One region of the Shewanella sp. SM95 genome, then DNA from elsewhere that is predicted to be linked to it. Evidence: predicted binding sites of a transcription regulator. Region 1 holds the regulator's gene; each other region holds the start of a gene.
What was found. Region 1 encodes FliA, which starts transcription of late flagellar genes. Its sites were predicted from a motif close to CTAAAGNTNNNNNNNNNNNNGCCGATA; they were not measured.
Positions count from the first base shown of each region.

Region 2: the regulator FliA is predicted to act here: its motif matches at 2,395-2,421, upstream of pomA (flagellar motor protein PomA).
Region 3: the regulator FliA is predicted to act here: its motif matches at 2,811-2,837, upstream of L5M29_RS03590 (VC2046/SO_2500 family protein).

Region 1 covers NZ_JAKKSE010000016.1:38,267-42,514, forward strand. Annotated here, with positions in the region: gene L5M29_RS16350 (chemotaxis protein CheA) at 1-814, opposite strand, end outside; gene L5M29_RS16355 (protein phosphatase CheZ) at 830-1,567, opposite strand; gene cheY (chemotaxis response regulator CheY) at 1,581-1,964, opposite strand; gene L5M29_RS16365 (RNA polymerase sigma factor FliA) at 2,012-2,725, opposite strand; gene L5M29_RS16370 (MinD/ParA family protein) at 2,718-3,599, opposite strand; gene flhF (flagellar biosynthesis protein FlhF) at 3,604-4,248, opposite strand, start outside.
Region 2 covers NZ_JAKKSE010000030.1:14,612-18,859, reverse strand. Annotated here, with positions in the region: gene thiI (tRNA uracil 4-sulfurtransferase ThiI) at 1-82, opposite strand, end outside; gene L5M29_RS21370 (flagellar motor protein MotB) at 533-1,465, opposite strand; gene pomA (flagellar motor protein PomA) at 1,469-2,236, opposite strand; gene xseB (exodeoxyribonuclease VII small subunit) at 2,551-2,790, shown strand; gene ispA ((2E,6E)-farnesyl diphosphate synthase) at 2,793-3,674, shown strand; gene dxs (1-deoxy-D-xylulose-5-phosphate synthase) at 3,696-4,248, shown strand, end outside.
Region 3 covers NZ_JAKKSE010000002.1:172,330-176,577, forward strand. Annotated here, with positions in the region: gene L5M29_RS03580 (putative bifunctional diguanylate cyclase/phosphodiesterase) at 1-1,547, opposite strand, end outside; gene L5M29_RS03585 (DUF406 family protein) at 1,792-2,079, opposite strand; gene L5M29_RS03590 (VC2046/SO_2500 family protein) at 2,288-2,776, opposite strand; tRNA gene L5M29_RS03595 (tRNA-Tyr) at 2,902-2,986, shown strand; tRNA gene L5M29_RS03600 (tRNA-Tyr) at 3,058-3,142, shown strand; tRNA gene L5M29_RS03605 (tRNA-Tyr) at 3,285-3,369, shown strand; gene L5M29_RS03610 (PLP-dependent cysteine synthase family protein) at 3,601-4,248, shown strand, end outside.

The DNA of each region.
Region 1 (4,248 bases):
CATCTACAATCGGTTGAGGCGCAGGTGTTGCCACAACCTTAGGCTTAACAGGCACTTCAGCCTCAGCTTTAAATTTACCTGAGCCATGAAGTTCATCCAGTAACGCCTCGAACTCATCATCAGTGATGTCATCACCTGATGTTGAAGGTGTTTTAATTGGTGCAGCAGGCTTGACAGCAACAGGCTCAGATACAAATGTGGTAGCAGCGACCGCAGGTCCCTTTCCTGAACCATGAAGCGCATCCAATAAAGCTTCAAATTCAGCATCATTGATATCATCGATACTTGAAGACGTATTTTCAATGGAAGATGAGTTATCACTTATGTCAGCAGGGATTTCTTGAAGGGTAGGAGTATCAATAATGACTTCAACAACAGGTTCTGGCTCTACAACCTTGGCAGAAGCGACTTCAGATGGCAAAGGCGCACCTGAACTGAGCATTTTAAGTCTCGCTAACAAACCTGAATCGGCGGGGTCTTGTTGCTCGCCCTGCTGGGTTTGCGCAAACATGGTATTAATTGCATCAACAGCCTGCAAAATAATATCCATCAACTCTGCGTTAACGCTACGCTTGCCTGTCCGCAATAAATCGAAGGTATTCTCAGCCTCATGACAAACATCAACCATGGGAGTTAAGCTAAGAAAGCCAGCACCACCTTTAACGGTATGAAAACCTCGGAAAATGGCGTTCAGCAAGTTAGTATCATCAGGATTATTTTCAAGCGCAACGAGTTGCTCTTGCAGAAGCTCTAAAATTTCACCGGCTTCGATTAAAAAGTCCTGGAGTATCTCTTCATCTACATCAAAGGCCATCAAATTGACTCCCAGTTAGAAACCCAGACTCGATAGAAGATCATCCACTTCGTCTTGACCCGTTACCACATCTTGACGAAGCTCGGCATTCATTATCGGGCCTTCTGCTTCAATATTATTTTTCTGAGCAATCTGACTTTCAATCATAGGTTGCTCACCAAATACCGTCAGCATAGAAACCAGATTACTTTCTACTTCCATTACTAGATCAATAACACGACGTATTATTTGTCCTGTTAAGTCTTGAAAATCTTGCGCCATCAAAATTTGATTAAGCAATTCACGTAATCGAGTCGAGTCATTTGCACTACGAGACATAAGGTCTTGTACATCGTGACAAAGGCCCTTAAATTCAGTCAGCGCTATCTCGCGTCGCATTAATCTGTCCCAAGATGGCATGACATTTTGAATATTTACGGTCACGGCATTAGCCAAAGGTAAACATTCTTCAACCGCATCCATGGTTTTATTTGCAGCTTGTTCGGTCATGTCAATAACGTAATTTAAACGTTGCTTGGCATCGGGGATCTCTGTATTGGCTAATTCAGCAAGACGATTATCAACTTGAAAATCCATCAGCGCACTATGAAGTTGCCGAGTTAATTTACCTACTTCTTCGAATAATTCTCGTTGCAGTGGAGCAGCAAGCTCCCGAAATAAATCATCTGCCTGACTTTGCTCACATGCACTTAATAATTCAACTAAATGCTGAGCTTGCTCGAGCGTGATGAGCCCTGATGTTTGTGACTTCATAGCTCATCCTTGCTCAAGCGAGTCGTTCGAATATTTTATCTAACTTCTCTTTCAGCGTTGCAGCGGTAAAAGGCTTAACCACATAACCATTCACTCCCGCTTGAGCGGCAGCAATAATCTGTTCACGTTTTGCTTCAGCAGTTACCATTAATACGGGTAAATGCTTTAGCGAATCATCAGCGCGAATTGCTTTTAACAGATCGATTCCTTGCATACCAGGCATATTCCAATCTGTAACAACAAAATCAAAATCCCCCTTTTGCAACATCGGCAGGGCTGTTGAGCCATCGTCTGCTTCTTGGGTGTTATTAAACCCCAAGTCTCGCAACAAGTTCTTGATGATACGCCTCATTGTCGAAAAATCGTCAACAATGAGAATCTTCATATTCTTGTCCAAGGTTTCCTCCGGTGAGCTGACATTCTGTGCTCGATTAATAATTATACTTATGTCCAGTGCTTGAGTTTAGCTTTCAATCGCAACATTGCCTGACTTAATATCTGGCTAACCCGCGATTCACTGACTTCAAGAATGGCGCCAATCTCTTTTAAATTCAATGCTTCATCGTAGTACAGGGATAACACTAATGCATCTCTTTCAGGCAATAATTTAATTGCCTCAACCAGAGCAGAATGAAATTGGTTCTCAGCTAATGCTTCAAATGAATCATCATCGGACCGATCACTCACTGTAAGTATATCCTGAGATACGCCTAAATCTTCTATCCCTATGATTTTTCCGACAGAAACATCGTTAAGAATATGATGGTACTCATCGAGCGTCATATCAAGTTTTTCTGCAATTTCTGTGTCGCGTGCATCACGGCCCAGTTCTTGCTCTAACTCATCAATAGCGTGTGCAACCTTACGATTGTTACGATGAACGGAACGAGGGACCCAGTCGCCACGACGAATTTCATCTAACATGGCTCCACGTATGCGTATGCCGGCGAAGGTTTCAAATTTCGCACCCTTGCCACCATCAAACTTGGATGATGCTTCTAGTAACCCCATCATCCCAGCTTGGAGTAAATCATCTAACTGCACAGATGCAGGTAGTCTGGCGAGTAAATGATGCGCAATTCTTTTAACCAACGGAGCATACTGTTCAACGATCGACGATTTATTGTCTAAACAAGTATACGCAGCGGCTTTATTCACTCGTTTTTTCCTCTTGAAAATCTGGTCGTTGTACTAAACGCTCAACGAAAAACTCCAAATGCCCACCAGGTTGCTGCGGCACAGGCCAGCTCAAAATTTTATTTGCCAATCCTTGATACGCAATCGCCGCTGGTGATTTAGGATAAGCTTCAACCACCAATTTTTGTTTACGAACTGATTTACGTAAGTTTTCGTCAAATGGAATCGTGGCGACTAATTCAAGTGCAACATCTAAAAATCTGTCGGTCACTTTACTGAGTTTAGCAAATAATTCCATACCTTCGCGTAAACTACGCACCATATTGGCAACTATTTTAAAACGGAACACGCCATGCTCACGGCTGAGAATTTTAATCAGGGCGTAGGCATCGGTAATCGAAGTGGGTTCATCACAAACAACGACTAGCACATCCTGCGAAGCACGTGAGAAACTGAGCACCATATCTGAGATCCCAGCAGCAGTATCTACGACTAGAATATCAAACTGAGTCCGCATCTCACTAAATGCACGGATTAATCCAGCATGTTGCGCTGGGCTTAATTCCACCATCCCCTGTGTTCCTGAGGTGGCAGGTACTATGCCTATCCCCTTAGGACCACGCACGATAATATCGTCAAGCTCTGCATCACCAGAGAGAACATGAGAGAGGTTACGCTCGGCACGAATACCCAGCATGACGTCGACGTTTGCTAAGCCAAGGTCAGCGTCAAGTACCAAGACACGCTTGCCTTTTTCGGCTAATGCCACAGCAGTATTAATAGAAACGCTGGTTTTACCCACGCCTCCTTTACCACCAGTGACCGCGATTACTTTCACTTTTTCGTTATAGGGTTGATTCATCATACGTAAACCACTTGCTTGATCCAGGGTCATAAATCTACTCAAATGCACAGGCCATATTATCTGACCACGCTGTGTCTTGTAATGATTGTTGTTCTGTACTATCTAACGCTGCGAGTGCCTGCTGGGCTAAATCTAGGGTATCCGCAACTTTCATATCTTCAGGAACTCTTTGTCCATCAGTAATATAACTTAATGGTAATCCGTTTTGGATCAACACACTTAATGCCCCTGCTAACGACACAGATTCATCGAGTTTTGTGAGAACGACACCAGATAGGGGAATGCGTTTAAAATGATTGACTGCATCTTGCAGCACACGGCGCTGCCCTGTCGCAGACAGTACCAGATAACTGCGGATAGGTATCCTGCTATTTGCAGTTAAATTATCAAGTTGCTGGTAAAGGCGCATATCTCGCTGTCCCATGCCAGCCGTATCTATCAATACTAGCTTGCGATTCCTAAACTGATAGAGAATTTGCTCTAATTCATTTAGATCATGAGCTTGCTTTACTGGGCAGCCCATTATTTTGCCATAAGTTGCTAATTGCTCATAGGCTCCGATGCGATAATGATCTGTGGTAATTAAAGCAACATGTTCAGCACCATGATGTGCCGCAAAACGGGCAGCAAGTTTAGCTAATGACGTTGTTTTACCAACGCCAGTAGGGCCAACTAATGC
Region 2 (4,248 bases), on a different contig from region 1:
TTTCGAGCATTTTGGTGAAGCGCATGCGTACAGGCTTGCTCTTCATCATGATTTCTGGATACAGCTTTACAATAAACTTCATGGGATTTCCGCGGGCAATTTTAAAACAGCAAAATTGGTTAAAAGAATAATCGGGGGATTATATACCCAAGCAACCTAAAAAGGCGAGTTTCAGCGCACATAGCCAACAGCGACACAGGCCAAATTTGTGGCGTATTCATCGCGTATTAATGACTAAATCACGGCAGCTAATTAGGCTGAAATAATGTCACTAAAGCCTATTCGAATGGTTTGAATTTCCCTGCTTAAAATAAGTGATTTGAGATAAATCATTAACAATAAGTCGTTGAGGGATAGTTAAGGAAACTTAGGGATTACACACTCAATGTGATTAACGTAAAGCCCAAATGGATTTAAATCAACCACAGAAATTTGATGCATAACACTTTAACTAAAAGGGAAAAGTCCACATTAGCTCAATAAAAAAGCCGCAAGATTATTGCGGCTTTAGATTGGGAGAGTATCTAAACACTTAAGGCGAATTACCGATCTGAATTTCTTCAGACTCCTTAGCTTTACCTTGCTCAATAGCAATTTCAACCCTGCGGTTACGGGCACGATTTTCCGGAGAATCGTTAGGGACAATCGGATTGTTAGACGCCATACCAACCACTTTCATTCGATTAGAATCAAAGCCGCTGACCTGTACTAACTCATGGGCCACTGCCACGGCACGTTTGCTGGATAAATCCCAATTAGAACTATAGAGCTCATCGCTTATTTGCATATCATCCGTGTAACCTGACACTGTGATGACACCTGGCACATCTTTTAACAATTCGCCGACTGAGCGTACCACAGGTTTAAATCGAGGCTGCAGGAAACCTGAGCCAGAAGCAAATGAACCCTTCTCACGTATACGAATAATAATCTGCTGACCTAATGACTCAATTTCAATCGCTCCATCGGTGATCTCTTTATTGAGCTCCTGCGCCATCTTCTTCACTTGCTGATTGATCTTTTCTTGCGCCGCTGCCGCTTCCGCTTTAACCGCATCGGCCACTTCTTGCGCCGTAGCACTCGCTTCGCCACCCCGCTGAGAACCATTTTGCTGCTGCACGCCTCCCGCACTATCGTCTTCACCCGCTTGGAAATCCAATACAGGTTCAGTCATTTCATTCGTTTGCTGGTTAATGATTTCAATCGGAGTCGGATCGGGGCGACCTGGTCTAAATTCTAAGGCAATGACAGAAGTCCCTTTCGGGATGTCTTTAACTTCCACCTTATTTTGCACACCAAAGGCATACTTCATTGAGCCCGCGATCTGTTTAAACTTCATCACGTCCATTTCAGAAAATGACAATAACAACACGAAGAAGCACATCAACAGCGACATCAAGTCTGCAAATGTTGCAAGCCACATAGGTGCTCCGGGCGGTGGACAGTTGCACTTAGCCTTAGCCATTGGCTACTCTCCGTCCGTTGTATCTATTTTGCGATTTTTCTCAGCCAGATAATTTTTCAAGAAGCCTTCAATCACCCTAGGGTTTTGTCCGTCTTGAATCGCCAATACCGCATCCATAATAAGATTACGGTTAAGCATTTCTTCTCCCATCCTAATTGTTAGCTTATCCGCGATAGGCAAGCAAACCATGTTAGCGACCATAGCGCCGTATAATGTGGTTAACAAAGCAACGGCCATCGAGGGACCAATAGATTTAGGATCTGACATGTTAGATAGCATGGCCACAAGACCCACAAGCGTACCTATCATGCCCATCGCTGGGCCAACATCGCCAAAGGCTCTAAATATGCCAATCCCCGTCCGATGACGTTCTTCCGTTAGAGCGATATCCTTCTCTAGGGCTGCACGCACCACTTCACCATCGTGACCGTCGACCAACATATCAACAGCCTTTTGCATAAAAGTATTGGTAATTTGAGCTTCTTCTAATGCCAAAAACCCCCCTTTACGGGCGGCATCCGCCATAGTGACTGACTGCTCAATCAAATCTTCTGGTTTATCAATCTTAAATACAAAGGCTTTCAAAGCAATTTTAACGGCACTAAAAAACTGTTTAAGAGTGAACTTCATCATTACCACGAAGAAGGACCCACCGAACACAATCAGGATCGAGGGCACATCAACGAAAATCATCAAGCCGCCACTGGTCACCATAGCGCCGAGAATAAAACCAAAGGCTCCCACAATTCCGATTATTGTTGCTAAATCCACAACGGCTCCTCAATTTTCGTAATAAACGACATAATACTTACTCTGGGTAAGCAAGAACACTCAGTTATTCTACCGAATAAGATAATCCCACCGACACACATACGAGCCTTGTTTATCCAGTTAAAAATTACCATACAAATGATGATACTATTGTCAGTTATCGGACACACACTAAGCAAGTTTAGCGACAATTTATATTTTCTGGAAAAATTTCAGTAACAAAGCGTGCTATTGAGCAAATATCTTTAGTCTGAATTTGACCCTTACGCCGCCCTGATATACCTTGTGTCCGCTAAATCAAAGGAAACCTGAACGTGGCGAAGAAACCCGAAAATCTTAGTTTTGAAGAATCCCTTGGCGAACTTGAACGCATCGTTGCCGATCTAGAACAAGGCGATATATCCCTCGATGACGCGTTAAAACAATTTGAACGTGGCATCAATCTCGTTCGAAATAGCCAAGCAAAACTCGAACAAGCCCAACAAAAAGTGGCCATTTTACTGAAACAAGATGAAAATGCGCCCCTATCCCCCTATGCCGTTGAGGGCGAATAAGCGTGTTAGTCAGTACCATTCAAGAATATCAACAACGAGTTGATGATCAATTAAAACAGCGTTTTAGTACGCTTGAAGATACAGCTCCCCAATTAAAAGCCGCTATGACTTACGGTGCCTTATTGGGAGGGAAGCGCATTCGACCGTTCCTCGTATACAGTGTAGGACGCATGTTTGGGGTCGAACTCGAAAAGTTAGATGCTTGCGCCGCAGCCATTGAATGTATCCATGCTTATTCATTAATCCACGACGATTTACCCGCCATGGACGATGACGAGCTCCGCCGTGGCCAGCCGACCGTGCATATTGCCTTTGATGAAGCGACGGCCATTTTAGCGGGGGATGCTCTGCAAACCTTAGCCTTTGAAATTGTCACCGAAGCCGTAGCAGGGATCAGCAGCGAACAACATATTGCTATGGTAAGAGTATTAGCCAAAGCCTCAGGTTATCGTGGTATGTGTGGAGGCCAAGCAATAGACTTAGCCTCGACCGATAAACATATTGATCTTAAAGCATTAACTCAGCTACATAATATGAAAACCGGCGCCCTTATCAGCTGCGCCGTTGAGTTAGCTTTGATCGCCGCAAACGCGCCAAAAGATCAGTATGCTGCTATGATGGATTTTGCTCGTGCGGTCGGACTCGCCTTCCAAGTACAAGACGATATCCTTGACATCGTAGCCACCACCGAAGAGCTAGGTAAACCGCAAGGCTCTGATACTGAATCGAATAAGAGTACGTTTCCACAACTACTTGGACTACAAGGTGCACAAGACACCGCCAAACAACTGATCCAAGAGGCACTATCAGCGCTGGCTAAATTGCCATACAATAGCCAGTTAATTGCAGACTTCGCCCGCTATATCATTGAGCGAAGAATATAATAAGAGTCGAAGTATCTCGCTATGAGTTTGGACATTTCTCAGTTTCCCGTGTTGGCGCAGGCCAACACCCCCAATGAGCTCCGCCAGCTTCCTCAGGCACTTTTACCACAAGTAGCCGATGAACTGCGCGAGTTCCTTCTTAAGTCTGTTGGCATGTCCAGCGGACATTTTGCCTCTGGGCTCGGCACAGTAGAACTCACTGTGGCACTGCACTATGTCTACAATACCCCCTTTGATCGACTGATCTGGGACGTAGGCCATCAAGCCTATCCCCATAAAATTCTCACGGGTCGACGTGACAAGATGCACACCATTCGGCAAAAAGATGGCTTACATCCTTTCCCATGGCGTGAAGAAAGTGAATACGACACTTTCAGCGTTGGCCATTCTGGCACGTCGATTAGCGCCGCGCTGGCGATGGCGATAGCTGCAGAAAAAGAACAAGCAGGTCGTAAAGTGGTCGCTGTGATCGGCGATGGCGCTATGACTGGCGGCATGGTGTTTGAAGCCATGAACCACGCGGGCGACTTGCACAATGACATGCTCGTGGTACTGAACGACAACGAAATGTCGA
Region 3 (4,248 bases), on a different contig from region 1:
AATAACACGCCTCTTTTAGGATGGTGCCAACGGATTAAGGCTTCGGCGCCAATATAGGTATTCTGCTCAAGATCCCTCAGTGGCTGATAATAAAGCTCAAACTGACGGCCACGGATCGCACTGTGTAAATCACGTTCTATCTGCGCATCCTCTTTAAATGCACTCAATAACGTGCTGTTAAATACTTGGATTGCAGTGCCTTTTTTCTTTTTAGCATACTGCACTGCAATATCGGCACAGGTTAATGGGGCAAACAAACTCGCCACAGAGGCAATATCAACCACAGCTAAAGCAGGCTTAGGTTCGACTTGCTCGCGGCCGATTAAAATAGGCATAGCAAGATGTTGATACAGGCGAGTACTAAAATAATCGAGATCGTAAACCGCATTATCATCGGTCAACAGCACGGCAAATTCATCGCTGCCGACGCGGGCAATTTCGGTGGCCTTATTAATCTCAGAAAAATGTTTCAAACGGCGGGCAATTTCTATCAACAAGCTATCGCCATTTTCATGGCCATAGGTATCGTTAAAACGCTTAAATCCCACTAAATCAACTAATAACAACAGTCCCTTCGTGGTACGTTCAAGGACTCGATTAAAATGAGTACGGTTATGGAGTCCCGTTAATCCACAACGCCAAGCAAGCCGTTCAAGCTCTGACTTATAGTTATGCTCGTCGGTATTTTCTTCACACGAGACCAAGGCATAATGATTGCCGCGATCGGTAATGAACTGACTCAGCACGTATGTCAGCCAATAACGACTGCCATCGGCACGACTAAACTGCACTTCGCCTTTGGCAATTTCGCCCCTAAAGATTTGCGCTAGGGTTTGCTCGGCTAATTGGGCATGCTGCTTGAAAAAAGCCAACTCACGGATATTCGCGCCGATAATCTGTTCACGGGGCATGCCAGTGATTTCACTGTGCGCCTGATTCACATACTCGACTTTTTCAGTATGCAGATTAATTAACATACTGATTTGTCGCGATTGTTCAGTGGCACAGCGAAATAAACTCAAGCTTTCTTCTTTATCGTAGCTGTGTTTTGTCGCTAAGGTCAGGGCTAATTGGTCGGCCATCTGGCACGCGAGGTGAATTTCACTGTCATGCCAGTGGGGAGTCAATTGTGCCCGCTCGATGCAGAGCACACCTTCGAGATGGCCATTGATACGAATGGCGATGTCAAGACTCGAGTTGATTTGCCGCGGGATAAAATAGCACTCAGCCAATTCACTTAAACGTGGATCGGTCAGGGCATTGCCTGCATCGATATGGCGCAGAGTTTTGAGCTCGTGTACATACCGGGGACAATCTTGTAATAACTTAGGTCTATGAATGTCTTGCAACATCATAGAACCAAATTGTGCGACGAGTGATTGGGTTTGTTGATCAGATGAAAAAGTCCACACTGATACCAAAGAAACCGCTAAATTCTGGCACAACAACTCTGTGGTTAACTCTGCCGTCTTTGTGAAATCGCCCTGCTGTTTTGCAGTTGACTGTACCAAAGACTCCAATAAATGCTGATGCTGACGTCGCTTCACGCTGGTTCCCTACAAAACTTCGTGTTGGGCTAAAGGTCTTTGCTGTTAGCAAACTTACCTCAAAATGTGGAATTAAGCTGATTGAATTATTCTTATTTGGAGGCAGATTACACTAACTGTTGTAAGCACAGCAACATGTGGCACAATTTATTACAATTTGGTTAACAATAGCAGCATTTTTAGGCAATTAGCGCGATTTCCGGATATCCATAACCGACTAAAAACTAAAGTGCTGCTTTAAAAATTACAGGCCGTTTTCCAATTGAAAAATCATTTTTTCCGCGCTGACATTGAAGGTCAGCAGTAAGTCGACGCCTTCAGTCTTAGTCACAAATTCAGTTTGCACTTCAGCAAATCGAGTTTGAGCGCGTGTTGCCATGCTTTCGGCATCCGCTTGAGCGCTATCGCCAACAAAATTTAACGTCAATAACGTATCGTGTTCATCAATAACGGCGCCGATATCGACAAAGCTGCCGCAATCGGTGCAAGTGTCATTCACTGTCGGGCTCTGTGCTTCTATTATGCCTTTCATCTGTATTCCTTAATGTATAGAGCGACTGATTAACGGCATAACTAAAATATGCTCGTTAAATTTTTAACGTGGTAAATTTTAACTCGATAGGTTAATACGAATTATAGGTAATTAAGCTTCAAGATAACTGGCTTTAGCTCACGCTTATTTATCGAAATGGATCAGATTGACTTGATGGGTACTGAAGACCACTTGCGGGAAGACGGCCTTAGGCTGAGGCGAGCAAAGGCACAAGATTACGTTGGATTGCCAATTGATCAGCAAAGTGCATAATCTCGACTTTGGGCGCGGTTAGTTGGCCCCTTTGCCTCAGCTGAGTGACATGGTCACAGTTACTTAACGCTTCTGCCATTGCGACTGACTCGCCGCCACGGATGACTAAGGCTTCCGGTCGCAATGCTTGTTGTAATTGAAACGCACGTGGACCTTGAGCCATAAAAATACTGCTGTTATCAACCACTGGTTCAGCAGACGATAAATCCGCCATTAAACTTTGCTGCGGTGGCAATTCGAACTGACGTTGTAATTTTTGCGCCATATCAAGTTCATTTTGCCATTGGAATTGTGCCATATCCCGAGCGTCAACCGACAGTAACGACAGCAACAGGGCGAATTCGCCCCGTCTGTCGTTTTCTATCGCTGCGTTTAAGCGGGTGCCAATTTGGGCTTCGTTGACTAAAGGAACATCAATTTGCATAAAAAAACATCTTCAAAAAAATTCGTTGTTAGTTAATCGACCATTTGATACATAACTTTAGGAATATTTTTAAATTGGGTATTTACATGGAAAAGGTTTCTGACTACTATGGCGGCCGCAATTGAGGAGGGGTTCCCGAGTGGCCAAAGGGATCAGACTGTAAATCTGACGGCTCAGCCTTCGAAGGTTCGAATCCTTCTCCCTCCACCATTTGCACTGCAAGTTTTATCGTGTTGTTCGAAAATGATGTAGAGTTTTACAAAAGCGTTAAAGGTATTCGTGGAGGGGTTCCCGAGTGGCCAAAGGGATCAGACTGTAAATCTGACGGCTCAGCCTTCGAAGGTTCGAATCCTTCTCCCTCCACCATCTTTATCTCTAACGCAGATAATCATTTTCAAAGACTAAACATGGCCAATGTTTAGTTTTGTCTTGATAAACAAGTCTGTTATTGATGATGTTTTGAAAGACAATTTTAAAAGTCAGTTGTAAAGCTAAAAAGAAAGTTTGTGGAGGGGTTCCCGAGTGGCCAAAGGGATCAGACTGTAAATCTGACGGCTCAGCCTTCGAAGGTTCGAATCCTTCTCCCTCCACCATTTCTTTCACTCTCGCATATCCTTCTTGTTCCACTTCCGCTTAGTCTGTTCCAACTTAATCTGACTGTTCCAGCTTAATCTAATTAAATTCTTGGCATTTCTATATTAAGTAAACCTCTTGGTGAGCGACATTTGTTTTTGATTTCAATTACGTCGTGCTCTACTTTAAGCGAATGACTTCAAGCTCATCCAATAAAACCGCTTTGCCCGTCCCTGTGATATGCTCTGAAAATGATCTCTTTCGATGTGACTACTATGATTTCTAACACGATTCAACCACCAGTGGATTCTCACAGCGCTCACAGACTCTGCCCAACATGGGAAGCCCACGCGATAGGCAAGATTGAAGCGGATTTTCAGCGCAGCGCCGATACCCACTTGATTAAGCTTGAATTACCTATGCTCGATGGCATAGATATTTATCTTAAAGATGAAAGTACCCACCCGACAGGGAGTTTGAAGCATCGCCTCGCCCGCTCACTCTTCCTCTATGCCCTGTGTAACGGCTGGATTAAGCAAGGCACGCCAATTATCGAATCCTCATCGGGCAGTACGGCGATTTCTGAAGCCTACTTTGCCCGCTTACTCGGTTTACCTTTTATTGCCGTAATGCCCAAAAGCACGGCTAAAAAGAAGATTGAGCAGATCACTTTCTATGGCGGTCAATGTCATTTTGTCGATCATTCCAGTGAGATTTACGCAGAATCGGCGCGCCTTGCCGCAGAGCTTGGCGGCCATTATATGGATCAATTCACCTACGCCGAGCGTGCAACCGACTGGCGCGGTAATAACAACATAGCCAACTCTATCTTCAATCAGATGGAGCGCGAGCCACACACTATCCCGCGGTGGATAGTGATGAGCCCAGGCACTGGCGGC